DNA from 2 places in the Pseudoalteromonas sp. JB197 genome. Region 1 is predicted to be linked to the other one. Evidence: riboswitches for the same ligand, from Rfam matches in the RefSeq annotation. Region 1 holds a riboswitch; the other holds the start of a gene.

Evidence for each region. A riboswitch is a leader RNA that binds a small molecule or an ion and turns the genes downstream of it on or off. The one in region 1 is predicted to bind cobalamin.
Region 2: linked by a shared signal. The riboswitch ahead of CIK86_RS02105 (TonB-dependent receptor) and the one ahead of CIK86_RS00670 (ABC transporter ATP-binding protein) in region 1 are both predicted to bind cobalamin.

The regions. Positions count from the first base shown of each region.
Region 1 covers NZ_NRGZ01000001.1:148,860-164,282, reverse strand. The annotation lists partial or broken gene CIK86_RS00735 (mechanosensitive ion channel family protein) at 1-98, opposite strand, end outside; gene CIK86_RS00730 (hypothetical protein) at 182-523, shown strand; gene tnpB (IS66 family insertion sequence element accessory protein TnpB) at 520-870, shown strand; gene CIK86_RS00720 (IS66 family transposase) at 951-2,432, shown strand; partial or broken gene CIK86_RS00715 (mechanosensitive ion channel domain-containing protein) at 2,456-3,103, opposite strand; gene yaaA (peroxide stress protein YaaA) at 3,236-4,015, opposite strand; gene tal (transaldolase) at 4,247-5,197, shown strand; gene CIK86_RS00700 (DUF3545 family protein) at 5,468-5,647, shown strand; gene ung (uracil-DNA glycosylase) at 5,709-6,371, opposite strand; gene CIK86_RS00690 (cobalamin-binding protein) at 6,368-7,243, opposite strand; gene cobO (cob(I)yrinic acid a,c-diamide adenosyltransferase) at 7,243-7,842, opposite strand; gene CIK86_RS00680 (cobyric acid synthase) at 7,826-9,316, opposite strand; gene CIK86_RS00675 (iron ABC transporter permease) at 9,326-10,327, opposite strand; gene CIK86_RS00670 (ABC transporter ATP-binding protein) at 10,329-11,141, opposite strand; cobalamin riboswitch at 11,220-11,361, opposite strand; gene CIK86_RS00665 (porin) at 11,407-12,345, opposite strand; gene CIK86_RS00660 (LysR family transcriptional regulator) at 12,508-13,371, opposite strand; gene CIK86_RS00655 (DUF413 domain-containing protein) at 13,462-13,836, shown strand; gene rarD (EamA family transporter RarD) at 13,949-14,869, opposite strand; gene CIK86_RS00645 (thioesterase family protein) at 14,922-15,377, opposite strand.
Region 2 covers NZ_NRGZ01000001.1:444,769-460,191, forward strand. The annotation lists gene thiI (tRNA uracil 4-sulfurtransferase ThiI) at 1-381, shown strand, start outside; gene CIK86_RS02090 (2-dehydropantoate 2-reductase) at 407-1,309, opposite strand; gene CIK86_RS02095 (VanZ family protein) at 1,302-1,652, opposite strand; gene CIK86_RS02100 (YajQ family cyclic di-GMP-binding protein) at 1,816-2,298, shown strand; cobalamin riboswitch at 2,549-2,714, shown strand; gene CIK86_RS02105 (TonB-dependent receptor) at 2,751-4,589, shown strand; gene msrA (peptide-methionine (S)-S-oxide reductase MsrA) at 4,660-5,196, opposite strand; gene CIK86_RS02115 (efflux RND transporter permease subunit) at 5,284-8,382, opposite strand; gene CIK86_RS02120 (efflux RND transporter periplasmic adaptor subunit) at 8,386-9,438, opposite strand; gene CIK86_RS02125 (DUF2982 domain-containing protein) at 9,683-10,387, shown strand; gene CIK86_RS02130 (hypothetical protein) at 10,422-10,754, shown strand; gene CIK86_RS02135 (DUF1566 domain-containing protein) at 10,821-12,473, shown strand; gene CIK86_RS02140 (DUF1566 domain-containing protein) at 12,483-12,995, shown strand; gene CIK86_RS02145 (AAA family ATPase) at 13,143-14,060, shown strand; gene CIK86_RS02150 (general secretion pathway protein GspB) at 14,072-15,202, shown strand; gene CIK86_RS02155 (HD-GYP domain-containing protein) at 15,210-15,423, opposite strand, start outside.

The sequences.
Region 1 (15,423 bases):
GGGTATTTAATCCAAAACCACAATAATAAATTAATACTACTGTCGCCAAAACTCTCGGCGTATACGGCCGTTTCATCTTGGCGTATTACAAACTCAAATGTAAGCGTCTAGCGAACCACACCTAGCATCGATGTTCTGATTATCTAAAAATACCTGCTCAATGATAAATTCGGAGCAGGTGATGAAAACTTACAGAACAAGCGCACAGTGGCAGCAGCTTTTGCTGCAACGCAGTACGTTTAGTGGTACTAATATTGAATTCTGCCAACACCATAATGTCGCTATTACGACTTATTATAAACAACGTGCTTTACTGGCAAAAGACCAGCCTAATTCCACCTTGCCAGTGCACACGCAGTGCCTTACATCATCACGTTTTGTCCAGGTAAAACAAACTACTGAAGTCTGCGCGCAAACTCGTCAAAATACGCTGCAGTTTGATACGCTAACCGGCCAACTCACGTTTCCTATCGATTTAGCGACGGCCGATATCGTTGCCATTATTAAAGGGCTAACGGTATGAGGATGTTCGTTGATGTACCCACCGTCTATTTATGTGTCGATGCCGTTGATTTTCGAAAATCAATTAATGGTCTGGCGGCGTTGGTGGAAGCAGAGCTTGAACTACCCGTGCTCAGTGGTGCGCTATTTGTGTTTTGTAATAAAGGCCGTGACAAACTCAAACTGCTTTACTGGGATAACACCGGTTTTGCACTGTGGTATAAGCGATTAGATAAGCATAAGTTCAAATGGCCCAAACTCATGTCACCCACCATGACCTTAAGCGAGCAGCAATTACACTGGTTATTATCGGGTTATGATGTGATTGGCCACAGCAAAATTGATATTGCAGGTAAGCAAGTGCTTTAATATTTGCGATCGATTGATGATCATCAAAGTTAGCTCAGTTAGCACTGGAAAGCCTTTTGTTATGCCTTAAAATAGGCCTCATGAAAAATGAACTCGCCCTTAAACAGCGTATTGCTGAACTTGAAAAACTGTTAGCGCAGAAGGATGCACAAATCGCAGCCTTGGAAGAGCGCTGGCGTTTAGCCCAACAAAAACAATTCGGCAAAAGTGCTGAAGGCTTTGTAGGGCAAGGCGAGTTATTCAATGAAGTGGAAGAGATTATTGAAGCCGCTGAGGCTGAGCAACAATCCATTAGTTATACCCGTAAAAAGCCGGTGCGTAAGCCACTGCCAAAAGACTTACCCCGTGAGCAGGTTATTCACGATATTGAAGATAAATTGTGTCATTGCTGTGGCGGTGAGCTACATAAAATGGGTGAAGACAAGTCAGAAAAGCTTGAGTTTATCCCCGCTCAAATCAAAGTAATTGAGCACATTCGTCCTAAGTACGCTTGCCGTCACTGTGATAAATCCTCGACTCATACACCGATAAAGCAAGCCTCAATGCCTGCCATGCCTATCAACAAAGGCATGGCAACGAGCAGTTTGCTCAGTCAGCTTATCACCAGTAAATACCAATATGGGTTACCGCTTTATCGCCAGGAAGCGATGTTCAAACAATACGGTATTGAGCTCAGTCGCCAAACCATGAGTAGTTGGATAGACAAATCCGCCACACTCTTCGTGCCACTCGTTGAGCGGCTTAAAGCCGAACTGCTAAAGCAGCCCACGTTGTTTGCCGATGAAACGCCATTAAAAGTGGTGAAATCAGATAAAGTGAACAGCTACATGTGGGTGTATTGCTCAGGTAGGGATTCACCAGACCCGAATAATCCTATCCCTAATATCGTACTTTACGACTTCCACAATAGTCGCGCGGCCGCCTGCGTGGTCAATTATCTTGATGGATATCAAGGGTACTTGCACGTGGATGGCTATCAAGCCTATGCCAGAACAGAGGCAACCTTAATCGGCTGCTGGGCGCATGCTCGTCGTAAATTTATCGACGCGAAAAAGCTACAAGGTAAAAACAAAACCGGCAAAGTGGATGTGGTATTGAGCCTTATCCAAAAACTGTACGGCGTTGAGTCACGCATCAAAGATAAAAGTGTGGATGACAAATATACGGCAAGACAAGAGGTTAGCCTGCCTATTCTTAGCAAGCTAAAAATATGGCTTGAGCAGGATCAGCCAAATTTAGTGGGGAACAGCAAACTGATAGAGGCAGCTAATTACCTGGCAAATCAATGGCACAAGCTCATACGCTATGTTGATGATGGCCGACTTAGCATCGATAATAATAGAGCAGAACGCGCGGTAAAACCGTTTGTGATAGGCCGAAAGAATTGGTTATTTAGCCAAACGGCTAACGGTGCCCATGCTAGTGCCACCCTTTACAGCATTGTGGAAACCGCCAAGATAAATGGTCTAATCCCATTTAATTACATCTGTGCTTGCCTTGATGAACTGTGCCAGCCTGAGCCCGATATCGACAGCTTGTTACCCTGGAATTTTAAAACATAGGTGTAGTTCGCTAGACGCTCACACTCAAATTGATTAATTTTATCCACAATAACGTTTGCGGCTTTTTCTATGTCTTCTGTTAATGAAATTCTTACCGGCACTTCTATGCGTCTAACGCCTAGCGTGCTGTAGTTTCGCAATACATTTCTAAATAGTATTTTATTAGGCACTAGTATTTGCTGCCCATAAAAGCTCTCTATTAGTGTATTACGCAGGTTTATTGAATGCACAGAGCCAAACACATCATCAGTTTTTATTACATCACCTGGTTTAAATGGCTTACGAATACCCATAGCAATACCTGCTATTAAGTTTTCGGTCATATCTTGAAATGCAAAACCAATCGCTAAACCAACAATACCGGCACCAGCTAGTAATGACGTTACAGTGCCTTTTAAGCCCATAAAATCCAGTGCTATAAACACTCCTACACTTAATATCAGCACTTTAAATATAGAAGCCATTAAATCAGCTATCTGTTTTGAATCGAGGGAGCGGCGTAATAAATTTTTCATTAAGTTACCGGCAAAGCGAGCCAGCATAGAAAATAGAATGACAATAATAACTGCCACAATAAAATTAGGAATATGGCTTATAACAACATCAAACCACCCTCCGAGTTTTTCTTCGATAAGTTTTTCGGCGTCGCTAATTGAGGGAATACTAAACATGTAACTTGCACCTATTGATTTATAATGTGATTAGAATCAATCTTGAATTCGCATATCAATTGCAAGTATAGCGCCAGTATTAAAAAAGCCATGCGGTGCATGGCTTTTATAGATTAGGTAAAGGTTTAAGTTTTAGCTTTGTTCATCGCGTAAAAATACTGGCTCAAGCTCTTTCACACTTGCTTCGGCGCTAAAGTAATAACCCGCTACTGTAAACTCTTTAAGCTGGCTTAGCTGAGTTACTTTATTTTCGATGAGGTAACGCGCCATCATGCCTCGTGCTTTTTTAGCGTAAAAACTAATTACTTTATATTGACCATTTTTACAGTCTTTAAAGTGTGGAGTAATTATTTGTGCATTAAGGGCTTTTTTATCAACCGCTTTAAAGTACTCGTTTGAAGCAAGGTTAACTAAGTATTGGGCGTCCTCGGCTTTTAATACCTCGTTAAGTTTATTGGCAATTACACTGCCCCAAAACTCATACAGGTTTTTACCACGACTGTTTTCAAGCTTGGTGCCCATTTCAAGGCGATACGCTTGCATTAAATCAAGCGGCTTTAAAAGCCCATATAAGCCCGATAATATGCGTAGGTGGCTTTGTGCGTAATCAAGCTGATTAGCCGTTAGCGTGCTAGCATCTAAACCACCATATACATCGCCATTAAAGGCCAGTACCGCTTGTTTAGCATTTTCTGTGGTAAATGGCTGTGCCCACTCACTAAAGCGAGCAGCGTTAAGCCCTGAGAGCTTATCGCTAATTTTCATCAGGCTGCCAATTTGCGCAGGGGTTAGTTCACGGCATACTTGCATCAGTGCTTCGCTGTGCTCAAGTAATTCCGGTTGAGTGAACTTATCGGTTGCAGGTGGCGTGGTGTAATCAAGATTTTTTGCAGGTGAAATAACAGTGATCATAGTTAGCTATTGACTTGTAATTTATTTAATGTCAATTTCAACATTAAATGAAACGAAAAGCACGTTTTGTTTAATATTAAACAGACTGATCCTACCTTAATAATTCATACATAACCGTTTTTATATTGATAAGGACATAAGACCTATCAAGCATTACTTCGCTGTTGCAGTATGGTGTAATATTAAAGTAGTTTAGATTTTCTTTTAACTTGCTTGGAATGAGGAAAGCAAATGACTAACGCGCTACAAAGGCTAAAACAACATTCATCAATCGTGGCCGACACGGGTGATATTGAAGCAATTAAAAAGCATCAACCAGAAGACGCAACGACCAATCCGTCATTGCTATTAAAAGCGAGCGAGATTGAAGCCTATAAGCCTTATTTAAATAAAGCATGGAGCTACGCCAAAGAAACCGAGCAAGATCCAGCGAAGCAACTAGCGCTAGCATGCGACTACTTTGCGGTATTATTAGGTAAAGAAATTAGCGCTATTGTACCTGGTTATATTTCTACTGAGGTAGATGCACGTCTTTCGTTTGATACCCAAGCAACTATTGATAAAGCGCACACGCTACTTAGTCTTTACGAAAAAGAAGGCGTAAGCAAAGATAAAATCTTAATTAAAGTAGCCTCTACTTGGGAAGGCATTAAAGCCGCTGAACAACTAGAAAAAGAAGGTACTAAATGTAACCTTACTTTATTGTTTAGTGATGCCCAAGCACGTGCTTGCGCCGATGCTAACGTATTTTTAATCTCGCCATTTGTAGGTCGCATTTTAGATTGGCACGTTGCTAACGGTATGGAAAAGCCGACCGACCCACTGCAAGATCCAGGAGTGCAGTCTGTACGCAGCATTTTTGAATTTTATAAACGCCACAACTACAAAACGGTAGTTATGGGTGCAAGTTTTCGTAATACCGGCGAAATTCTTGCCCTTACTGGTTGCGATAAGCTAACTATTAGCCCTAACCTTTTAGAAGAGTTGGGTAACCTTGAAGATGCACCAGAATATTTACTAGCAAAAGATGTTGCGCAGCAGCCAAAACCGGCACCGCTTAGCGAAGCTCAATTTCGTTGGTTGCATAACCAAGATGCTATGGCGACTGAAAAATTAGCTGAAGGTATTCGCTCTTTTGCTGATGCTCAAGAGCAATTAGAAGCACGCTTTAAAGCCATGTAATTGGCTTAAACGCTTGTATAAAAAACGTCGCAGTTGCGGCGTTTTTTTATGCCTGCAATTTATATGTAAAAAACTTATAAACCCACCATAAAGCAAACCTTCATCAATAAATCACAATTTAGTAACACAATTGTCACTTTTATATTCTATTTTAGCTAGGCCTATGGTATAGGTATTCGCGAAGTTAATACCTATACCATTAAATTAGTGAGCAGTTATAGCTTAGTTTTTAATAAGACTGGTATCAAATGCAGTCTAAAGGAGATATTCATGGATAGCCTGAGCAATATAATAGAAGGTCCTGAAACAAAAAAGGAAGCTTCTCAAAAAAATAAAAAAAGAAGATGGCGCGAAATCGAAGCAATACAAGAAAAGTATCGTTTACGCAAAGAACTACAGGAGTTGGACTACTTTACAGACAGCATAGCCGTTAATGAACTCGACTTTTAAACGACTAACTAAAAAGGCCTGCATTGCATTATTTGCGGGCCTTTGGTTTTAAAAGTTAAAATTATACTTGCCAATTAATCGGCGTTTTACCTTGAGATTGTAATAACGCATTAGTGGCTGAAAAATGCCTACAGCCAAAAAAACCTCGATGAGCAGACAGTGGTGACGGGTGCGGCCCCGCTAAAATATGTTGGCGTGCGCTATCAATTCCCTTACCTTTTTTTTGTGCATGAGCCCCCCACAAAATAAATATTACGCCTTCACAATGGGTGTTTATATGCGCAATAACCTTATCGGTAAATTGCTCCCACCCTAAGTGTTTATGCGAATGGGCTTGGCCTTGCTCTACCGTAAGTACTGTATTGAGTAAAAATACTCCTTGCTCTGCCCAGCTTTGTAAGTAGCCATGGGTAGGAATAACAAAATCGTTTATATCGCTAGCCAGCTCTTTATAAATATTTTTAAGCGAAGGTGGCAGTTTTTTAACCTCAGGTAATACCGAAAAACACAAACCATGTGCTTGGCCTTCACCGTGGTAAGGATCTTGCCCTAAAATAACAACGCGTATATCGCTAAGCGGTGTTGCAGTAAATGCGCTAAACACTTGATCTTTTGGAGGATAAACAGCAACGTCTTCGCTGCGGCGCTTAGCAACGTAGTCGAGTGTTTGCTGCATATACGCTTGCTGTAATTCTTGCTTTAAAAATGCAGTCCAATCGCTCATTGTATGCTCTTTATTTGTTGGCGTGATACGTCTATTTTATCACACATGTCGGCCAGCCCATCTAGCATTCGCGCTGAAAAGCGATGTAGTAAGTCGGCATTTACAGATAAAAATTGCTTATTTTTTACTGCGGGTATTTCTGGCCATTGCTGCCAATTAATAGTGGGTTGCGGTGTTGCTGATTTTTCATCCGGAATAATTATAATTTGCGGCTTAGCCACTATCACATTTTCTATGCTTATTTGTGGATAGTCGGTGCGGCTATTTGCAAATACATTGGTTACTTGGCAAGTAGCCATTAACTCACTTATTCCGGTATTTTTCGACACTGTCATCATCGGCTCAGACCAGAGTTGATAAAAGCCGGTGAGTTTACTTTTACCCTGTTGCTTGGCTGTAATGGCTGCAAGTTTAGTATTAAATGCTTTTACCACTTGCTCGCTTTGTTTAATGTTACCGGTAAGTTTGCCTAGCATAAGCAACTCATCGGCAATGCCTGTAACTGTAGTTGGATCAGTTAAATAAAGCTTAATACCTAAGCGCTCTATTTGTGCTAAATCATCGCTTTGATTACCACTTTTCCACGCAATCACTATATCTGGCTTAAGGACTAAAAGCTTTTCGATTGAAATACCATAGTAACCGCCAATACGAGTAATACTTTTTGCCGCTGCTGGGTAGTCGGCGTAATCAACTGTGCCAACAATATTATCTCCCGCGCCTATTGCATACAGGTTTTCTACTATGTGCGGAGCTAGTGCCACAATACGCAGCGCTTTAGCCGGCTGTACTTTATCAATTTGTATCTTATTAGCCTGCGCATGCTGCGATACACAGAGTAACAATAGACCAATAACAAGCTGTTTAAACATTAGTAATCAAAACCTTGCAGAGCCTTAACACCTGCATCAAATGCATGTTTTACATTACGCACTTCGCTTACTGTATCAGCCAGTTCTATTAATTTACGATGGGCTGCACGGCCGGTAATAATAACCGACTGCATTGGCGGTCTGTTGCTAATCGCCTCTAGCACTTCATCTACATCAATATACCCATAGGTTACCATGTAGGTTAGCTCATCGAGCAGCACTACATCTAGGCTTGCGTCACTAAGCAGTCGCTTTGACTCTTGCCAAGCAGCTTGCGCGGCTGCGGTATCGCTCTCTTTGTCTTGGGTATTCCATGTAAAGCCTGTGCCCATTACAACAAACTCTACACCCGCACTCTGTAACAAGTTACGCTCTCCACATTCCCAAGTGCCTTTTATGTACTGGCACACAGCGGCTTTTTTTCCATGACCAACACAACGTGCTACCACACCAAAGCCCGAGGTCGATTTACCTTTGCCATTACCGGTTATAACCTGAAAAATACCTTTTTCTTGTTGCGCTGCAGCTATTCGTGCATCAACTTGATCTTTTAATTTTTGTTGGCGTTGCTGATGTTTATCTTTACTTTGTTCGCTCATGATTATGCCCTTCATAAATTTTAATAATGTGTGCAATATTTAAATGCGTTTCACACATGGCAGCTAAACGCTCTAGTTGCTGCTCACGGTGCTGGTTAATATTAACCGGATTAATAACTGTATCGGCTTTGAGCCACTTTAATATTTGCAATGTGGCACTCGCTTGATCAAATAAGCCATGTAAATAAGTACCCGCTATGGCGTTATCATCACTAATAAACCCATCGGCTGTAAAGCCATTTGGGTGTTCATTAAAGCTTAAAAATGGTTTATTAAGTGCTTCACCTTGGCTAATGCCTGCATGAATTTCGTAGCCACTACAAAGTGTTTGCTGGTTATTTAATTGCATAGTCGCGGTTACATTACTCAATATTTTTTGTGCTGTAAGTGTGCTGGTAAAATCACTTAACGCTAGCCCCGGCATATGCTGTAATGATGACTCAACACCTAGGGGATCATTAATACTATTGCCAAGCATTTGCATACCACCACAAATACCAAGCACTTTACCACCATAACGTAAATGGCGTTTTATTTGTGTATCCCAGCCTTCATTTTTTAAAAAGGCTAAATCACTCAATACGTTTTTACTCCCCGGTAAAATGATCAAATCAACATCGGGGATCGCTTGTGTATGCGCTACATAATTAATATTTATATTGGGATGTAAGCGCAGTGCATCAAAGTCAGTATGGTTACTAATGTGCGGCACAAGCAGCACGGCAATATTAACGCTGACATTAGTTAGCGTATTATCTATAGCAATTGCATCTTCAGCGTCTAATGCTAGGTCGTGTAAATACGGCAATACGCCTAACACCGGTTTACCTGTGTATTTTTCCAGCCAATCAAGCCCACTTTGTAACAAGCTTATATCGCCTCTAAAACGATTTATTATAAAGCCTTTTACCCGCGCTTGCTCCGACTCACTCAATAATGCCAAAGTACCCACTAAATGAGCAAACACACCGCCTTTATCTATATCGGCAATTATAATTACGGGGCAGTCAACGGCTTCGGCGTAGCCCATATTAGCAATGTCGTTGGCTCTGAGGTTTATTTCGGCTGGGCTGCCCGCCCCTTCCACCAGCAATAAATCAAAACGTTTTGCTAAACGGTTATGCGACGTGAGTACTGCATCCATAGCTACTTTTTTATAATCGTGATACGCCCCAGCTTCCATATTACTTATGGCTTTACCATGAATAATAACCTGCGCGCCAGTATCGCTATTTGGCTTAAGTAATATGGGATTAAAGTCAGTTTCAGGGGCTACCTTTGCCGCTATAGCTTGCAGTGCTTGAGCACGACCTATTTCACCACCATCATCTGTAACTGCACTATTTAATGCCATATTTTGTGGCTTAAATGGCGCTACATTTAGCCCTCTATTAGCAAATACTCTACACAGCGCCGCAACCAGTGTACTTTTACCCGCATCGGATGTGGTGCCTTGCACCATTAACGTTTTCATTTTATAGCCCTACACCTGGCGCTTACGAAAATACAATAAGCTTAAAAAGAACACGCTACCAATAGCTGCAGTAATAACCCCAACCGGTAACTCTTGATTAGTTAATAACGTGCGCGCTAGCACATCAACCCAAACCATAAAAGTACCGCCCACCAAACTCGTTACCAGTAAGCCAGATAAGCTACCTTGGGAGATAAAAAAGCGCACTATATGCGGCACCATTAATCCTACAAAGCCAATTCCGCCACACATAGCCACTAACACTGCCGTTATCAGCGAACTTAAAACTAGCATCAATATTCTAAAGCGATGTACCCGCACACCCAGTGTTATAGCACTTTCATCGCCGAGCAGCATGGCATTTAGTTGGCGCCTAAAACTAAGCATTGTAAATGTACACAATATAATAACCACAAAAGGTAACCACAGCGTTGCCCACTGCGCTCGTGCAAAACTGCCGAGCGTCCAAAATAAAATAGCCGCAACTGCCTGAGGATCGCTCCAGTAAAGTAATAAACTGGTAAATGCGCTAAATAAAAATGACAAGGCCACACCTGCCAGCAGCATAGATTCTACTTGCCCACTTTGCTGCCGCCCTGCAATCAATATAAGTAAACTCATAGCCACTAAACTGCCAGCCAATGCCGCTGCCGATAATGCAAAGCCCGCACTAATGCCCACAAACGCCATGAGTATAACTACCCCCAAAGACGCCCCAGACGATATCCCAAATAAATAAGGATCTGCTAACGGATTACGCGTCACGGTTTGCAAAATAAGCCCGGCAATGGCTAAACCACTGCCAGCTAAAAATGCCAGTAATGTGCGTGGCATTCTTAATTCAACAATAATTCGAGTGTTAAAGGAGCCCTCTGTTGAGGTGAAAATACTTTTAAATACATCAGTTAATGATGTGTCGGCAGCGCCATAACTCAGCGCCGTAAATAACGTAAATAATGCAGCTAGTACTGTGACTAAAAGTGCTATTGAATGATTGTTAAGCATGCGCATATTATTCATACCCATAAAAGTAAGTAATATGTGGAATAACACCACCTAGTTTAGACATTTGCGGGTGGTGGCTTACTTGTGCACATACACCAAATACATCATTGAGCATGTCCTCGCTGAGCACATCGATGGGAGAGCCTGTATTAACAATTTCGCCGTGATTTATAACCACCAGCTCATCGCACATAGCAGCGGCTAAATTTAAATCATGAAACGATGCAAACACAGTAACGCCAAGCGATTTAGCCAACTCCATTACCTGAATTTGATACTTCACATCTAAGTGGCTGGTTGGCTCATCCATAATTAATAGTTGCGGTTGCTGCACCATAGCCCGAGCAATTAATGCACGTTGTTTTTCTCCTCCCGAAAGCGACTCAAAACGTTGGCTTGCATGATCCTGCAAGCCAACTCGCGCTATAGCTTGGTTTATTTTTTGTGTGTCGGCTGTTGTGGTGGTGCTAAATAATGCTTTATGCGGGGTTAACCCAAGTGCAACCACATCTAATAAAGTTAAATTAAATTGTGATGGGGTTTCTTGTAAAACAACCGCAACCTGCTTTGCGTATTCATGGCTTTTTAACTGCCAAATATCGGTATTATTAAATTTAATTTGCCCTGCAGTGGGCTGATTAAAGCGATACAAACACCGCAGTAAACTAGATTTACCTGCGCCATTGGGGCCAATTAAGCCAACGAACTTACCTTGCTTTATTTGCAAATTAACATTGTTGAGGATAGTTTTACTGCCAATATTCCACGACACGCGATTAACGCTTAACAATGGTGTATTTAATGGCGTTTGAGTTTGCAATAGTTAGCCCTAGGCAGGAATGCGCTCACTAACAATGCAACTAACTATGGCTAGTACATAATTTGAAGATGAGTAAACCCGCTCGTTAAAATTGTTTATTTGTATCTGACTTAAAGCGTTATGCTAATTACAGTTGCGGGAACAGTTGAGGAGTTGCACCTCATTCCAAATGAATACTCTATTATGGGCGGCTAAGTAAATAATTTAAAGCAAAAAAAACCGCACTTAACAAAGTACGGCTTAAAAAGGCAGTGCTAAGCGCTGCTTAAAATTTATATTCTATACCTACACCTAAGTAGTCTTGGTCAACGTTGTTGTCCATATCGAAATTAGAATAAAAACCAAATAATTTAGTGTTTTTATTTAACTGATGATCAACACCTGCCGAAATAGCCGTTTTGTCATCACTGTCTTTAAAATCCATTGCCTGGTACTGCAATTTAAAGGTATTGCTAGCCATAGTGTAAGCCGCACTTAATAAATAACCGTCGGCCTCACTACTGCCATCAACTTTTTCTTGCGTTTGATACATAGCGCCTAATTTAAAATCGGCTACTTTACCTTGTACTGATGCGCGCACTACATCGTAGCCGTTCACTTCGCTATCGGCAGCAATAGCGGCATATATTGCGCTCTTTTTAAGGGCTGCGTCACCATAAGTTACTGCCATTGAATAGCCATTTTCAGCACCTGCTGCATCGCTATCCTCTGCAACAAACGTAGCCAAAAGCTTAAAACCTTGGTAAGAATTAGAGGCATAAGAAACACTACTGCCCATTCTATTTTCACCTTTAAAGGCATTTTTAATGTCGCCTTCAAGGTCGCTAAATAAATCAACTTTACCTTGTGACTGCTTAAGCGCGGTATCGTTACGGCCAATAACAACTTGGCCAAACGCGCCTTTTAAACCTATATACTGATTACGAGCAGAAATATTGTCGTCATTATCACCTTTTGAGTCGGCGTCAGAAACATCAACTTGAAATTCAAACTTATAAACAGCTTCTAAGCCATCAGATATTTTTTCAAACCCTTTTAAGCCCAAACGTGATGAGTTACTTTTAATTTCCGTAAAAGACCCCTCACCATCATCCGACGACTGTAGTGTTACGTTCGCTTTACCGTAAAAATCCACTTCAGCAAGCGCATTAAAAGACAAACCACCTAATAAAGCTATACATAAGCTCGACTTTACAAATTTCATGTTATTTCCTCGATAATCACAACAGACTCGTTTTTAATGCAACAGGAGTTTGGCACTGTTAAATGACAAAAATATTACAGCCGTCATATTTTTACACTTTTAAATTCATAAAAACACATAATAGTTGCAATCAAACGTACATATACAGCAAAACCATTGGCCTTACTCAACGGGTAACTTAGGAGTCATTTGGGTTAATAAATTTACTAATGTTTCTATTAACTCTTTTTGCTCATTGTCTCTGTGATAGGCAACAAATATATCGCGCGAGGTGGTTTCTACGTCTTTCACATGAAATAACTCGCCTTTTTCTAAATGCGCTGCAACAAGTACTTGAGGAATGAATGCACTCCCTCCGCATTGCAATATTAAATCAAGTGCTATACGCCCTGTACTTGTTCTAAAGTAAGGTGGGGTTTTGCCAGTAAACTGGCGAGCATGCCACAGTGAGAATGTCGTGCCCCAGTCAACATATACGTACTGGTTATCAAAAAAGTTATCGTAACTGGCAGTATCAAACGCGCTTACCGGTATAATGGGTAGTTCGCAAATTCGCTCAACCACCAGCTCATCAACTTTTGGTGGATCAAATAAAATAGCTAAATCTAAGGTGCGCTCTAATAACAGGCGGGTACTTTCTTGTTGTGCTTTTACCTCAGCCACCAAAGACACACCGGGCATTGCCGATACAATATTAGTAATACCAAACTGTAAAAATGCATCCCAAATGTTTGGTGTACCCGCTAGGCAAATTTGTTTATGCATATTATCGGCAAGTGCCACATCTACTTTTGCTCTTTGCATGCCAGTAATGATCATTTGTGCATGGGGTAATAAACGCTCACCTGGCGCTGTTAGTTGAATATTATTGCGCTGGCGAATAAACAAATTAACACCAAGCCCTTGCTCTAATTGACGAATTCTAAAGCTTACTGCAGACTGCGTGATATAAAGGTTTTCAGCCGCTTTGCCAAAGTGACGAGTGCGTACTACCTCAACAAATGTTTTTAATAAATCGATATCCAATTTTTTATCCTCACGATAAAAATAACTTGTTTAAAATATTTGCAAACTTGCCGCATACTCCAGCAATTACCAAGGTATGAGGGTACAACAATGAGCAATGATATTTCACTACTTCGCCAAGCATTTGTTAGTCAACGTCAGTTTTTTGATGATCAAAACTTCCCACGCGGATTTGGTCGCAGCGGAAACTTTACCTTATTAGAAGCCAGTATATTAGAGCAACACGGTGTTGTTTTAAAAGGCTTACATAATAAAGCCCTAGAGCCACAAAATGAACATCAGCAACAATTTGTCGCTGTTATTAGTGGTGCTTTAGAGCCAACCAATGCAATTGAGCGCGCTTGGGTTAAATACTTAAAGTTAACAACAAGCAAAGCAAAGTTCCATACATTATTTGGCCGCTCAAAAATAGCGACCCCAGCACCAATAAGCCAAGACTATTACGCCGAGTCAGACAGTATGTAATTGCTTAAACTATTTAATTTTTACGTTTTAAACTTAAATAGTTAAACATACACCAAGCCTAGCGCGAGTACAAAATACATCGCGCTACGGGCTTACTTAAGTTAACTAACTTTTAAACCACGCCTGAGGCAACAATAGCGGCTTTTTTACGTTTCCGAGATTGCCTAAAAGAGTCCCAACTAAAAATAGCCAATGCACTCCAAATACAAACAAATGTAACTACACGCTCGGCATCAAACACTTCACCGTAAAGCATTACAGCTAATATGAACATTAAACTTGGCCCTATGTACTGAAAAAAGCCTAAAGTGGTGTATTGCAAGCGCTTAGCTGCGCCGGTAAAGCACAGTAGTGGTAAGGTGGTAATGATCCCGGCACTTATGAGTAAAACATTGGTATGCCAGTCATTAGCAGGCAAGCTTGACGTTGCTGTAGGCACCATTAAATACCAATAAATAAGCGCTACTGGCAAGAGTATAAATGCCTCTATTGAAATACCAGACAACGCTTCAACGGGTAGCTTTTTACGCAGTAAACCATATATTGCAAATGATATAGCTAGCGAAAAAGCAACCACAGGAAATGAGCCAAAACTTATTAACTGCAGCAGTACACCGATAAATGCTAAAGCAACAGCAACCATTTGAAATTTACGTAAACGTTCGCCTAAAAATAACACTCCCAGTAATACATTTAGTAACGGATTTATGTAATAACCTAAACTGGCATCAAGCATATGATTATTATTAACCGCCCATATAAACAAGCCCCAGTTAAACCCCAGTATCGACGAGGTTAAAACCAGTATTAACAATAGTTTAGGCTGTACTATAATGCGTTTAATTCTATCCCACTGGCCTAAAATACTCACAATAATAATTAAAAACATCACCGACCACACAACACGATGCGTTAAAATTTCAAATGCAGTAACATGCTGGAGTTGCTTAAAGTATATAGGTGCTAAACCCCATATAGTAAAAGCGATGCAAGCCAAAATGGCGCCCTTGCGCTTCTCGGTATCAATCGGCATAAATAAACACTTAGTTATTCAAAAGGTCGCCAGTTTACTCCGCAAACTTTTATTAGCCAACTAAATACGTGCCCGTACCAAATGCTATTTGTACTGCTTGCTCATTATGCAATTCCATCCTACAAACACATACTTTATTGCCCGAGCGAATTAAAGTGGCGCTGGCTATAAATTTCTCGCCTTTGCCTGGGCGTAGGTAATCGGTGCGCATATCTATAGTGCCCAAGGTGGCTAGTTTTTGCTGCACAGATAAAATATCAACATCGTTTAGCTTATCTATTACACTTGCTGCAGCTAACATACCACCTACGTTATCGAGCACTGCCGAAATAACGCCGCCATGGAGTATTTTTTGTGCCGGATTACCTATGAGTATATCCTGCCAAGGAAACGATATTTTTGCTTGTTCTGGGCTAAGTGATTCTACCGATATTTTTAAAAACTGATTAAACGGCATATTATTTACAAACAGCGAGCCTACATGCTCTATTAACATTTCTTTATTCATTATTATTCTCTATGTTATATCTGGTAAGAGGAGTAAAGCATAACTA
Region 2 (15,423 bases), 300 kb from region 1:
ATAGAAGTAATAAAAGCAGAAGAAGAGAAGTTCGACTTTGATATTCTTAATACCGTAATAGAAAACGCACGAGTAATGGATGTGCGCGATATTGATGTAGAAGCTAAGCAGGAACTAAAAGAAGCTGAGTCGGTTGCCGATTTACCAGCTGGTGCAGTGGTAATTGATATTCGCTCTCCAGAGGAAGAAGAAGCAGCACCACTGGAAATTGATTCTATAGAAGTGGTGCATTTGCCGTTTTTTCGCTTAGCAACTAAGTTTGGTGATTTACCAAAAGATCAAGACTATTACTTGTATTGCGATAGAGGTGTAATGAGCCAGTTACAAGCGCTTATTCTACACGAACAAGGCTTTACTACGGTAAAGGTATATCGCCCGTAAAAGTTATCTATTTAAAAAGCGTGGTTTATACCGCGCTTTTTTTTGCTGCAATTTTAGCTAAAAGTTCATCGTTAAAAGGGGTTTTTATATTATAAAGCTTGCCTTGCTCGCTAATGTACCCACAAATTGCCATTATTTCGGTTGCTCTATTGTGAGCAACATCTTGTTGCATAGATGAGAAGTTCTCTGCGGTACGTGCCATCACATCATACGCACTGCTCAGTGCATTGATTAACGTTACATCAAGGTTTTTTGCCTTAGCAATATTACATGCTTCGGTTAGCAGGTTAATTATAATTGAGCAATATTGAGGCTCGCGCAACTGACCATTTTTAATGTTATGTAACGCACTTAGCGGATTTATTGCTATGTTAACTAATAACTTATTAAAACGTAGCTGCTCAATATTCATAGACGCATTTAAAAGGGGGATCGCGGTTAATTGATCCGCCATAATTTTGCTATTTTTAACACCTAAGTTGTTACATCCGCCAATTATACTTTGCCCATTACCAGTGTGCTGTACTATATATTGGTTTGATTTAAACCCAGCCATACTCGTTGTTAAAAAATAAAGCGCTTGGTGTTCATTGAGCTCACATTTTAACTGCTCTACATTACCCATACCGTTATGCGAAAGCACAACAGAGCAATGCTGAGGCAAAAACTGTTTTACTTGTGCAAATGCGCTTTGCACTTGAAAGGCTTTTACCGTAAATAAAAACACATCAAATTTAGGTAAACTATTAAGCTCATTTAATGAAATAAAAGAGGCATTTATTTTTTGTGAAGCACTGTTGTCACTACTGTAAAAGCGAGTGTTACTCGTACTTTTTCGGGTTAACACGCTTACACTATGCTGCGCACTTAAAAAGTGGGCTAATAATAAGCCTATTGCGCCGTCGCCAATAATAAGAATTTTAGCCATGAGAGTTCTTTTTACGTGGGGTTAAAATTGCTTTGATTATAAAGTAGCTTGCTGCGCCGGCAAAATCTGCAATAAAATCTGCGATTGATGCTTGCCTATATGGAAGTGCGTCTTGCATTATTTCTATTGCAGCACCGTAACCGGCTAATAAAAGTATTTGTGCGTATAAAGGGAGTTTAAACGCTTTATCCATTATTATGGCAAGGATGAAAAATATCCCAAAGTGGGCTACTTTATCAACATGAGGAAACAGGTTGCCAACCCCTTTTATTTCTTTCGCAAATAAAAAGGTAAACACCACAATACTAATTAAAAAAATTGCTTGATAAATACGCCTTGTCACAACAAATCCTAAAATCGCTTAAAAAAGAAACCGTAGTATATCAAACTAATTTAGTATCGCACCTGAACAAGATGCATAAAAGTGTAAAGATTTATAGTTTTAGCGTTATAATCGCTTTAATAAATTAAGTATAAAATTAAGATAAAATAGTTAGGAGAAATCAATGCCTTCATTTGATATTGTATCTGAAGTAGAAATGAACGAAGCTAAAAACGCAGTTGATAATGCAAACCGTGAACTAGAAACTCGCTTTGACTTTAGAGGAGTTGATGCATCGATTGAGCTAAATGATAAAGTAATTAAGCTTAAAGCCGAAGCTGACTCTCAGGTTATACAATTATTTGATATTTTAGCGAGTAAAATTTCTAAGCGTGGTATGGATGTATCAAGCCTTGAATTGCAAGATATTAGCCGAGCGGGTAAAAATGTTTTTCGTAACGTTGGTTTAAAGCAAGGTATTGAAAAAGAGATGGCTAAAAAAATAGTTAAAGCCATTAAAGATTCAAAAGTTAAAGTACAAGCCGCCATTCAAGGTGAAGAAGTACGCGTAACGGGTAAAAAGCGAGATGATCTTCAAGAAGCTATGCAAGTAGTACGCAGCGCCGATTTAGGCCAGCCATTTCAGTTTAAAAACTTCCGCGATTAATAAAACAGATTACAGATATTATAGAGATTAGGAGACTAATTTTTAAAAAATTTGTGTTAAAAAAGCCAAGCTACAGCAATGAAGTTTGGCTTTTTTGCTATTAGTAGCTTGGTATGTAATCTAACTCTTTTACAGTGATTGTTGAGGGTTTATATCGTTAAAAATTAAACTTTGGCTATATAGACGTCTATTGACATTTATAAACAAAATACTCACAATAGCGACCTATTTTCAAGGTGCTTGCTTAATACCTTTGTATACGTTTCAAAGTATTGAAATTAACAGCAAGATAATCGGGAAGTTGGTGCGTTTTCAAGACGATAACAACCCCAACACTGCCCCCGCAACGGTAAAGTATTAGCAGCTATTATAGTGTTGACTGAGTCCGGAGACCGGCCTTGAAGTAATCTTACTTATTAACATCTTTGCGGTGGGCAAAGGTAGGGGACATCATGTTAAATAAAACCGCTCTAGGTGTGGCAATTTCGGCTGCACTTTCATTTTCAGTATCTGCAACAGTGCAACCAATTGAAAAAATAACCGTTACAGCTAATAAATTCGAACAACCTATTAGTAATGTGCTGGCCAGTGTTAGCGTAATTGACCGTGCTGATATTGAAAAAAGTAATGTGCGAGACTTACCTAGTTTGTTGGCTTCTCAAGCTGGTTTTCAAATTAACTCAAATGGTGGCTTTGGCCAAAATTCAGGTGTTTCGCTACGCGGTTCAGGTTCACGCCATACCCTTATTTTAATTGATGGTGTTAGAGTCGGCTCGGCTACTCTTGGCTATAAAGGTATTAGTAATATTGCCCTTAATACTATTGAGCGTATTGAAGTTGTTAAAGGTTCTCGCGCTGCTGTTTATGGCTCAGATGCCTTAGCTGGGGTGATTAATATTATTACTCGTAAAGCTGATAATATTCGCTTAGATGCTACTTTTGGCAGCAATGCTTATAAAAGCTACCAAATGGCGGGTGGAACAAATATAAATGATTTAAGTGCATCATTTAACGCTGGAATTGAAAAAACCGATGGTTTTGATGTACTGCAAAACCATGCACCAGATGAAGACGCTTATGAGAACAAAAATATTGGCTTCAATATCGCTTATAACGATGACTATTTAGGCAAGCTAACCGTACAAACTCAGTATAATGAAGGTTATGCTCGTGATGATAATCAGTACAGTGCAGCAGACAGCAGTGATGAAAGTAATGATTTTGAAAACTACCAAGTATCATTAGGGTGGAATAAAAGCTACGAAAATCAAATACACCATATAGCATTCGCATTTTCTAGCGATAGCCAAGATAACACCAGTGAAGGTGTGGTTAGTATGTACGAAACTAAGCGAAATCAAATTGATTATACTGGACAGTATATTGTCTCAGATGAGCTTAATATTAATGGTGGCTTGAACTGGTACAAAGATAAAATAGAAACCAACGCAGGTAATTACGATAAAGATAGCCGTGAGGTTTTTGCTGGCTTTTTAGGTGCGTATTACGATGATAATACGGTTTTAGCTAATATCGCAGTTCGCCAAGATCATGACCAACAATTTGGTGATAAAACCACGTATACAGCAGCGGTAGGTTATCATTTAAATAAGTTTGCTACGTTTAGAGCAAGTCAAAGCACGGGCTTTAAATCGCCTACCTTTAATGATATTTATTTTCCAGGTTCAGGTAACCCAGACCTAAAACCAGAAACGTCTGAGAATAAAGAATTAGGTTTGTTGTTAAGTTATCAAGATATTGCTTTAGAAGTGTCTATTTTCCGTAATGATTTTGACAATAAAATAGCGTGGGCACCAACACCTGCAGGCCCTTGGCAGCCAACAAATATAAACGAAGCGCGCCATGAAGGCATTGAGTTTAGCTTTTCGCAACAACTAATGGGTTTTGAGCATGCATTTAACTTCACTTACTTATCTGCAGAAGATTTAGAAACGGGCCAAGAGTTAGCTTATGTATCAAAAAATACCTTTAACTGGTCTTTAAATAAAGGGTGGGGAGATTTTGATGCGGGTATCGATTTGCAGTATCGTGGCGATAGGAAAGGTAAATTAACAGATTTATCTTCATATACATTATGGAACCTAGTCGGTAACTATCAAGCAACTGAGCAGTTAAGCTTTTCTTTACGGGTCGAAAACCTGTTTGATAAGCAGTACGATGAAGTTGATGCCTATGGTATTGATTTAGATGGTGATTATATAAATGATGAATTTTATTACTATAACACCGCTGACCGACGCTTATTTATTGGTGCTGCATACCAGTTTTAATATGCGCTAGGTAGCTTAAACTTAAAAGCTCGCTAAATTAGCGAGCTTTTTTGTGCGTAACAAAATGGGTTTAATCAGCTAAAAACTCTTTAAATTCGGTTTCGAATTTATGCAATTTAGGGGCAATTAAAATACTGCAATAGCCTTGGTTTGGATTTACGTTGTAATAATCTTGATGGTAATGCTCTGCTGGATAATACGTGGTGGCAGGGCTAACCTCAGTCACTATTGGCTCGCTTACCTGGTTTTGTAATTGAGCGATCACCGCGTTAGTAAGTGTTAGCTGTGTTTGGTTGTGATAATACACAACACTGCGGTATTGTGTGCCTATATCGTTACCTTGGCGGTTGAGCTGGGTGGCATCGTGCAAAGTGAAAAACATTGCTAGTAATACTTCAAAACTAATAATAGTGTCGTCAAATTCAATTTGCACTACTTCTGCATGGCCGCTAGTGCCTGAGCATACTGATTTATAGGTAGGAGTGTCTGTGTTGCCACCAGTGTAACCCGAGCTTACATTTAATACGCCGTTCACTCGTCTAAATGCGGCGTCTATACACCAAAAACAGCCGCCACCAAGGGTAGCGACTTGCGTTGTTGAACTCATAAATACTCCAAAATAGCTGTAAGTTTAGATTATGCAGAGCATAAGTCTAAAGCGTCGTAACAACAAGGTTACGACGCTATTAGGAGGTTAGATCTCTTCGAATGGCTTTTTAGCGGCTTGTTTATCAAGTTTTTGCTGCAAAAACTCAGGTGACTGTGTATTGCGCGCAAGTGCATAGTAAGCAGCAGGTACTACAAACAGAGTCAGTAGGGTTGATACAACAACACCGGTAAACACTACAACACCAATCACCATACGGCTTTCAGCACCCGGGCCCGAGGCTAAAACCAGAGGTACCGCACTCATTACAGTGGTTAATGAGGTCATAATAATAGGGCGTAGGCGCTGCGTAGCGGCTTGTAAAATAGCTTCGCTAAACTCTACGCCTTTGTCGCGTAGTTGGTTGGTAAACTCAACAATTAATATGCCGTTTTTAGCACTTAACCCTATGAGCATCACAATACCTATTTGGCTGTATATATTAAGCGTTAACCCCATACTCCACAGCCCAAACATGGCACCCATTAAACCAAGTGGCACAGTTAACATAATAACAAATGGATGCATAAAACTTTCAAACTGAGCTGCCAGTACTAAAAAGGTCACGGTTAATGCCAGCACAAACACATAGGTCATGGCTGAGGCACCTTCATAAAACAATTGCGACTCACCTTTATAGTCAATGGCACCATCAATGTCGTTTTCCTCTGTGGCAACCTTGTTTAAAAAGTTTAGTGCTTGTTCTAGCGTGTAACCATCAGCGAGGTTGGCACTTAAAGTAATTGCACGCATACGGTTGTAGCGGTTTAAGCGCGATGCGGTAGCTTCTTCTTTTAAGCTAATTAAACTATCAAGCGGGACTAGCTCGCCACTGCGTGATTTAAGATAAATGTTTGATATATCAGTCGGGTTGGCAAAGTCTTCTTTAGTGCCTTTTAAAATAACGTCGTACTCTTCGCCGCGGTCAATAAAGGTGGTTACACGGCGTTGGCCAAGCATGGTTTCGAGTGTACGCCCTACATCAGATACTGAAACGCCTAAATCGGCAGCTTTGTTTTTATCTATGCTGACTAAAAACTGCGGGAATGTTTCTTTGTAATCATGATCGATTCTAACCAGTCCTGGATTTTTCTCAGCGCGCTCTATAATACGGTCGCGCCAATCGGCTAGTTGTGCATAATCATTACCTTGCAAAACAAATTCAATAGGGCGAGATGAACCACCGCCGCCAATGCCTCGGCGCATAATAGCAAAGGCTTGCACGTCGGTAACTTCCTGCAGTTTAGTGCTTATTTCGTCCATTATTTCCCAGGTAGAACGTTGGCGTTTGTCCCAATCGGCCATACCTACAATTGCTACACCGCCACTGCCGCCCCAGCCTGGTACGCGCACGAGTACGCGGCTTAGCTCGCCAGATTCAGAATAAGGCATTAAGCGATCTTCAATTTTACTCATGTTAGCGGCATTGTTCTCATAACTGGCGCCTTCAGGGCCACTCATCATAACAAAAAAGGTACCACGGTCTTCTTTAGGTGTTAGCTCAGAGGGTATTTGAGTAAATAATGAATAACTTACAAAGCCAGCTAATAATAAGCTGATCATTAAGCCCCATTTGCGGGTCATGTTAGAGGCAAGTGAGTTACGATAACTAAGCTCTACCTTAGCAAAAAAGCGGTTCATCGACTGGCTAAATTTACTTTCTTTTTCAGAGGCTTTTAATACTTTAGAACATAACGCAGGTGAAAGAGTAAGTGCTGTAATACTTGAGAAAAACACTGCGGCACTTACCGCCATAGCAAATTCAGTAAATAAAGCACCAATACGGCCATCCATAAATACTAAGGGTACAAATACCGAAATAAGCACTAAAGTGGTGGCAATAATTGCAAAGCCCACTTCGCGCGCGCCTCTATAAGCGGCCAATAAAGGAGGCTCGCCAAGCTCTATGCGGCGATGAATGTTTTCTAACATAACAATGGCATCATCAACCACTAAGCCGATTGCTAGTACCAGTGCAAGTAAAGTAAGTAAGTTAATGGAATAACCCATAGCGAGTAAAAACATAAAACTACCCACTAACGCCACCGGCACAGTAACTGCAGGGATTAAGGTGGCACGAATATTACCTAAAAATATAAAAATAATTAATACAACTAAGCCCATAGAAATAGCAAGGGTGCTGTATACCTCATTAATCGATTCTTTTATAAAAATAGATGAGTCGTAACTATCCTCTATAGTGGTTCCTTCGGGTAGGTTACGTTTTATTTTTTCAAGTTCGGCGCGGGCGTTATCAACCACAGTTAAGGTGTTGGCTTTAGCTTGCTTTACAATGCCTAAACCAATCATATTGCGGCCATTACCCCGAAATAAACTCTCGTCATCGGCGGCTTCTAGTTGTACATCAGCCACTTCACTTAAGCGTACTAGGTAACCGTCATCACCGCGTTTTATTACTAGGTTTTGAAAGTCGCGCTGATCTTTATAACTGCGGGCTGTACGTACAGTAAAGTCACGGTCAACCGATTCAATTTCGCCAGCGGGTAACTCTACGTTTTCGGTGCGTAGTGTTTGTTCTATATCGCTCGCAGTAATACCGCGAGCAGCCATCGCTTGGCGGTTTAGCCAAATTTTCATGGCGTATTTTCGTTCACCACCAATGCGTACGTTAGACACACCATCAACTACGGCTAGGCGATCAACAATAAAACGCTGTGCGTAATCAGATAATTGCATTGAGTTCATGGTTTCGCTGTTTAGCACAAACCATACAATAGGGCTTTCATCGCTGTTAGACTTAGACACCTCAGGCGGGCGAACTTGTTCAGGTAGGCTATCTGCGGCGCGGGCAACACGTTCACGCACATCGTTAGATGCAGCATCTATATCGCGCTTAATATCAAACTCAATCGTAATATTTGAGCGGCCATTACGGCTCGATGAGTTAATACTTTTAATGCCTTCAATACCCGAGATACGGTTTTCGATGACTTGGGTTATTTTGGTTTCTATAATCTCTGCAGAAGCACCAGTATATTCGGTACTAATATTAACAATAGGTGTTTCAATATCAGGGTACTCACGCAGTGGCAGCATGCTAAAAGCAACGAGCCCAAAGGTGAGTAAAAGTAGGTTTATTACAATCGCAAAAACAGGGCGTTTAACGCTAATATCGGTAATTTTCACGGGTTATCCCTTCACGCTAACTTTACTGCCAGAGCGAATTTTTATTAGCCCTTCAGTTATAATTTGCTCACCATCGGCTAAGCCTTCATCAACAGCAACCCAGCCGTTATTTCTGCCCGCAATATGCACTTCAACACGATTAGCAACACCGTCCAAAATTTGAAATACGTAATGTTTGTCTTGTAGCGGAATAATTGCTTTTTCTGGAACCATTAATGCTTGGTTACTACTTAGCTCTAACGCTGTTTTAAGTAGCATACCAGGGCGAAGCAAACCTGAATTATTTGCAAAGCTGGCGGTTACTTCTACGCTACGGGTTACCGAGTCAATACGCGAACTAATATGCGTTACTTTACCGATAAAGGTTTGATCTGGATAAGCATCATTTTGAGTGAGCACTTTCATACCGGTAGCTAATTGCGCTAAATATTTTTCAGGTACTTTAAAGTCTACTTTAATGATACTTATGTCATCGAGCGTGGTAATAATTGAACTGTTATTTACATAGGCACCAATCGATATTTCACGCTTGCCCAACATGCCAGAAAATGGCGCGGTAATGGTCATTTCAGCTAGCTTGGTTTTAGCACTTTCTAATTGTGCTTGGGTGGCATCAACTCGTGATAATTGCTCTTCAAGTAACGATTTTGCTGTTGACTGAGAACGTGAAAGTTCGGTAAGTCTATCGAGTTGGCGTTTTTCTTCGCGTAAATTAATATTTAGCTCTTTTACAGCAATTTGTTCTTGTTGGCTTTGCAGTTGTACTAGCTTTTGGCCTTTGCTAACTAGGTCGCCATCTTCAAAGAAAATATTAGTCACGTAATCACTTTGTGCGCTGGTAATATATACAGCTTGGTTAGCGCGAGCGCTACCAATAGCTTCAATCATTACTGCATTTTCTTGCGAGGTAACAGTGTGAGCAGACACTTGCGTGGCCATTTGTGAAAAATCTGCTTGTTCACCTTGGCTAGCGGGTAAATATAAATAAACGCTAAATATTACGAGTAGCGTAATAATAAATGGAAAAAGAGCTCTACCTGATTGTCTTGAGTACATTGCTTTAATACCAAAAAATAAATTATAACTATTGTACGAAATAACACCGAGAAAAGGCGGTATTATGTCCCATTAATTTGTGAATTAAGCGTAAAAGTTATAATAATTAATTAAATAAACTCATGCTTGAGCTTTAAAAGGTATTTTATGAAGTTAAATACGTCGTGCAAAAAATGTTTAATGCTCAGAAAAATAGCATTGTGGGGCATTATTATGTTCATTTTTTACAGTGTTTATTATCAATATGGATGAGTTTAACGCTATGCAAATTAAGTATCGTGCGCAGGGAGCTAAGCATGGCATAGAAGCATTAATTGTTGGTGCGATTGGTTTGTTATTCATTATGCTGTTTAATTTATTACGCCCTGGTGAAATTAGCATTCTAGAAATTTTTTTAGTTAGTTTGTGTATTGCAGCAATAACAATTGGTTTTTTTAAAACCCAAGAGCCATTTTATAGCTTAGTGTTAACCACTGAGCAGTTAACTTATCAGCACAAATATGGTGTTTGGTATTTAGCTCATAGTAATTTTAAATCAAGCGGGATACCCAAAATAGCAGTAGGGCTTGAGCACCTAGAGCTTAATGCTGTGGGAATTAAGGTAAACGACATGGATGAATTTTTAACGAGTTTAGCCCCTAGAATCGCTGGGAAATTACTGATCGAGCAGCGTTATTTGTTTATGCAGCTAGTTAAAAGGCATTGCAAAAATGGCGATTGCCCATCAGAATGGTTAGCAGAGGATACACAATATAGATCTAAAAATGGAATTAGCTATAATGGGTTAATAGCAATGTTTGCCAACAGGGCTAAACATCTGCAGTTATTAACAGGCTATGATCTACTATTACCAACAAGTGTATTAGATAGAGATATTTGGGGATTTAGTGCTAACTTAAATAAGTGGAAAAGTAATCCCTGTCAGTTTATAAAGTCGCAAAATAAATAATTACATAGATACAACTGCGGCAGTAGGAATAATGATGAGCGAAGAAAGAGCTTTTTTAAAAAGTGGTCGTAATACCATAATACATAAAGACAGAAAACTAGATTTAGTCATTGTTAATTCTGAGATCCATCCTCGAATTAAAGTGACTCAACATGGCTTAGAGCCATTTAAAGAAGATCTGCCAAAAAACCGTCGAGAAGCTAAAGAGCGTTACTTAGAGGTGGTTCATATTAGTAGTGCCGATATATTTGCTGAAGAAAAACAGTTGTTATTTATTCAAGCTCTAGATGGGCGGGAATACAAGGTTGATTACAGTAAAATAGGCACTAAGTTATTTGTACGTATTCATCAAGATTGTTACTTATAGTACTAGTGGCACTTTTATTGCTTTAAATAATTATTAATTGTTTTTTGATATAAAAGGATGCTTAGTATGAGAGCAATTGCGTTAATCCCGTTATTGTGTGGATTATTGGTTGCATGCGGAGGTGGGGGGAGCTCTGATGATGGTGATAACATTCAAGCTTCAGTATTTGCAGGTAACGATTTGCAAATTATTGAAAAAACCGACTTTACTGTTACAGCAAAAGGCTCACCTACCGAGGGTACGTTCACTTGGCAGCGGGTAAATGGCCCTATTGTTGATGGTTTTCCGCTCGATGGCGCAGTGCAAACCATTACCGCACCAGATGTAAAAGCAGACAGCGAATTGGTACTCAGAGTAAGCTATCAAACAGCTGATGGTGGTTTAGTAAATGACGATATTAGTATTTTTATTACTTCAAACAATCAATTACCCCAAGCTGTTATTACCCAAACAGCACCGCAAGTATTGCCATCGGTTTATAACGACACAGTAACGCTAAGCGCTGCAGACTCAATAGATCCAGATACTAATGGTCAAATTAATAGCTACTTGTGGCAATTAATATCAGGACCAGCCCTCAATATAAATAGTTTTACTAATTCTACTTTAAGCTTTAGCCACCCGCTGCTTGAAAATAATACAAATTTAAAGTGGTCATTAACGGTTACCGATGATGAAGGGGGAGAGTCAACCTCTGAATATGACATGACTTTAAATAAAACAGCGCAAGTTGTTATTGCCAATGCCGGGGCAGATCAGCAAGTTAACGAGTTTGATAAAGTAACCTTAGATGCAAGTAACAGCGCTGCCGCAACCAGTACTTATAAATGTGACTGGCAACAACTAACCGGCAAAGCGGAAACATTAGCTAATAGTAATCAATGTATTACTACTTTTTATGCCTCAGACATAGACACGAACGCTACTTTAAACTTTGAAGTAATGGTTACTGATTCAAAAGGGCGCAGCGCAAACGATAGTGTGTTTGTAGATGTCGCACCTAAAGCGCTCGGGATAATAAACGATACAGGTATGGGGGAGTGTTACAACAATACTCAACGTATAAACTGTACAAGTAAAGACTTTCCAAATCAAGATGCAGAGCTTGGCCGAGACAGCTTTGCGAATCGTTTAGCCAAAGTAGGGCAAGGTAATTTAGCGTTTGATTACACCAAGCTAAATGAATTTGCAGATGAAATGGCAGATGATGCACAAAACTTTAGCTGTATTCGCGATAACTTAACCGGTTTAGTGTGGGAGGTTAAAAGTCCTGTATCAGGTGTGGTACCTAACACTACTTTACGCGATGGACAAAATCATTATATTTGGGATCTAGGCAGTGCAACATCAAAAAATCCGGCACTTGGCCTTGCTAACTCATCATGCCCAAGCAATACAGATTGTGGTTTAAAAACCTATATAGATGAAGTGAATGCACAGGACTTTTGCGGTGGTACAAACTGGCGAGTGCCGACTTATACCGAACTACTAAGCTTAATCGATTACGGTAAACAAGGACAAAGTGTATTAATAGATAATAAGTTTTTTCCTAATTTACCAAATAAAAGTGCGCAGGGTCATTTACGTTATTGGACCTCTCAAACAGCCGTTGATGGTACTAGTTTATCGCAAGCTTATATTATAGATATGAGCGATGGTAATGATCTTGCTTATCCAAAAGATAATACTGCTTATATTCGTTTAGTAAGAAGCCGTTAGGGAAGAACTATGAAACTTACATTATTATTGGTAATCGCAGTTATGAGTTTTAATATTGCCGCACAGCAAGCATGCTATAGCGAAGCTGATACAACAACACCAACAGAGCGATTTACGATAAATACCGATGGCACAGTGTCAGATAGCAAAACAGGTTTAATGTGGCAGCGTTGTAGTTACGGACAAGTGTATAACAATGCTACAGCAACATGCGAAGGCGCTACACCATCATTAACCTGGCAAGCTGCATTACGAGGCGCAGTTAACGATACAACAGCAAGTTATGATGATTGGCAAGTGCCTAACATTAAAGAGTTAGCAAGTATTGTAGAACACAGTTGTACAGAGCCAAGTATTAACGAATCGGTGTTTTTGGGCACAAAGCTACAAAACTATTGGACCAATACCTCAGGTGTAAACACGGTTAATTCTGCTTGGGTTTATCAGTTTGACAGTGGATTAAATAGTTTGCACGCTAAAACCAGTAGTGTTTATTTGCGCTTAATGCGTTACGAAAAATAATCCAATATAAGTAAATGCACAGCTAAGTTGAAAGCAGTGCTTTTTACATTAATTTACGTTATTTCAATAATAAAAGAGCCTGAGTGTTGTCACTAAGGCTCTTTTTTTGCCATTATGGGGGGGATTTATTTACCAAGGAATACTCAGGTGTATTTAAGCTATTTTGGTTTGCATGAAAAACCCTTTTCAATCTCGCCTAATCCCCATTATTTGTTTTTAAGTGAGCGACATAAAGAAGCGTTAGTACACCTTACATATGGACTAGGTGAAGACGGCGGCTTTGTATTATTAACCGGCGAAGTGGGTACCGGAAAAACAACCATAACTCGCAGTATGCTAGAAAAACTGCCTGAGAATACTCAAGTAGCGATGATCCATAATCCGGCTTTATCAGAGCTTGAGCTCTTAGCGAGTATTTGTGATGAGCTTAAAATTAATTATGATGCACAAAATGCGAGTTTAAAAAGCCTTACCGATGTTATAAAAAAGCACTTAGAAGCAAATAATAAAGCGGGTGGGCATACCATACTGATTATTGACGAAGCGCAGTTACTTGCCCCCGATGTATTAGAACAACTGCGCCTACTAACTAACATAGAAACCGATCATAAAAAGCTATTACAAATAGTGCTGGTGGGGCAACCTGAGCTGCAAGTATTATTAAAACGAAATGAGTTAAGGCAGCTTGCACAGCGTATAACAGCTCGCTATCACTTACTGCCTTTAACACAAGGGCAAACGGTGGCATACATTAAGCATCGTTTACATATTGCAGGCAGTGATAAAGGTATTTTTTCGTTGGACGCAATGCAAAGCGTTCATCAACTTACCGGTGGCGTGCCACGATTAATGAACTTAGTGTGTGAGCGCGCGTTAGTAGGGGCATTTGCAAAACAGCAATTAACAATAGATAGCGAGATTATAAAAAAATCTGCTCTGGAATCATTACCACCCGATTTCATTGCGGCTAATAATACGCCACCTAAAACCGTGCCATATTGGCTATATTGCTCTGCTTTTGTTGCTTTATTTGCAGCCGGCTTAGGGCTTTCATTTATTTTATAGTTAGGTGATTAATGTCTTATTTATTAGATGCGTTAAAGCAATCGCAACAAGCCGATATAAGCGCCGAGCAGTATGACTTACAGGCACAGCAGGCTAAACAGCAACAAGCTCTAGTGCGATACCGCCGCTTGGCGTTTGTGATTGGTGGCAGCTTAGCGGTTAGCTTTAGTGTTGCTGGTGGTTTTGTTAGTGGGAAATGGCTACAAAACAGCTCATTTAATAGTAATAATGAGCAAGTTAGCACTACAGCAATATTAAAAAATACTAATGCCGATAAAAAACCAACAATAACAACAAAATCGGATATAGATAATACAGCAAGATTACAAAGTGCAGAGCAAAATATAGCTGTATTAGCGGCGCGACCATCAGCGTCAAAAACGGCCCCGCCAGACGCAGTAAATACAGCAACTTCAATTCAAGGTCAGTTAGTGTATGTACAAACCCCCAGTGGTATTGTACAAATGTTACTTACGCCGCAAGGGCAATATATTCCAATAATGGAAAATCAAGCCACACTTCAGCAAAACCTAAACCCGCAAAATAATTATGCTCAGGGTACGTATGGGCAAGGCGCAATTAATCAGCAGGGATATTCACAACCACATTATAATCAACCACATTATAATCAACCTAGCTTCAATCAAACTAATAACCAGGCAACACAAGCTGCTGGGCAGCAACCTCAAAAAAATATGCCTTCATCGGCATCGCTTGATTTAAGTAAGTATAAAGTGCTTGGTAAACCGCTCGATTCGCAAGGCTCTACAGCACAAAGTACTAAAAGACCTGCGCTTGCAAAGAACCCAACATTACTAGAAACAGCTTTTGATCAAGCTATTCAAGATACAGAAAAAACACAAAACTACGAAGTAACGCAAGCAACGCGCAGCTCATCACGAGTGCAACCAATAGAGCTGTTGCCGGATGGATTGCAAGCCATGTTACCGCCACTTAAATATCAGGCGCATATATATTCCTCTGCACTCAATAAGCGTTGGATCAAGCTCAATGGTCGCGAGCTTTTTGAGGGCGATAGTATAGGTGCATTAACAGTGCGAGAAATAACACCAGAGCAAAGCGTACTTGATTTTGACGGCTACGAATTTAGCTTAAAGGCGCTACAAGATTGGCCGCAATAGCGGCTAATTAGGGTAAAATTGAATTTTTATAAAAGCGTTGTAAGTCAATATTGTATTCGTTAGTTTTAACTGCCGACTCAAGCGTATCTTGGCTTTTTTTATGTGCTAAATCTATGTCTTGCACTTGGGTATAGCACCCATGCTTTGCACTATAGAAAGTTTTAACAACGGGCTTTAGTGGGCTGGCAGGGTTGCTCTGTGTCACCAGTCCCACTTTTTGA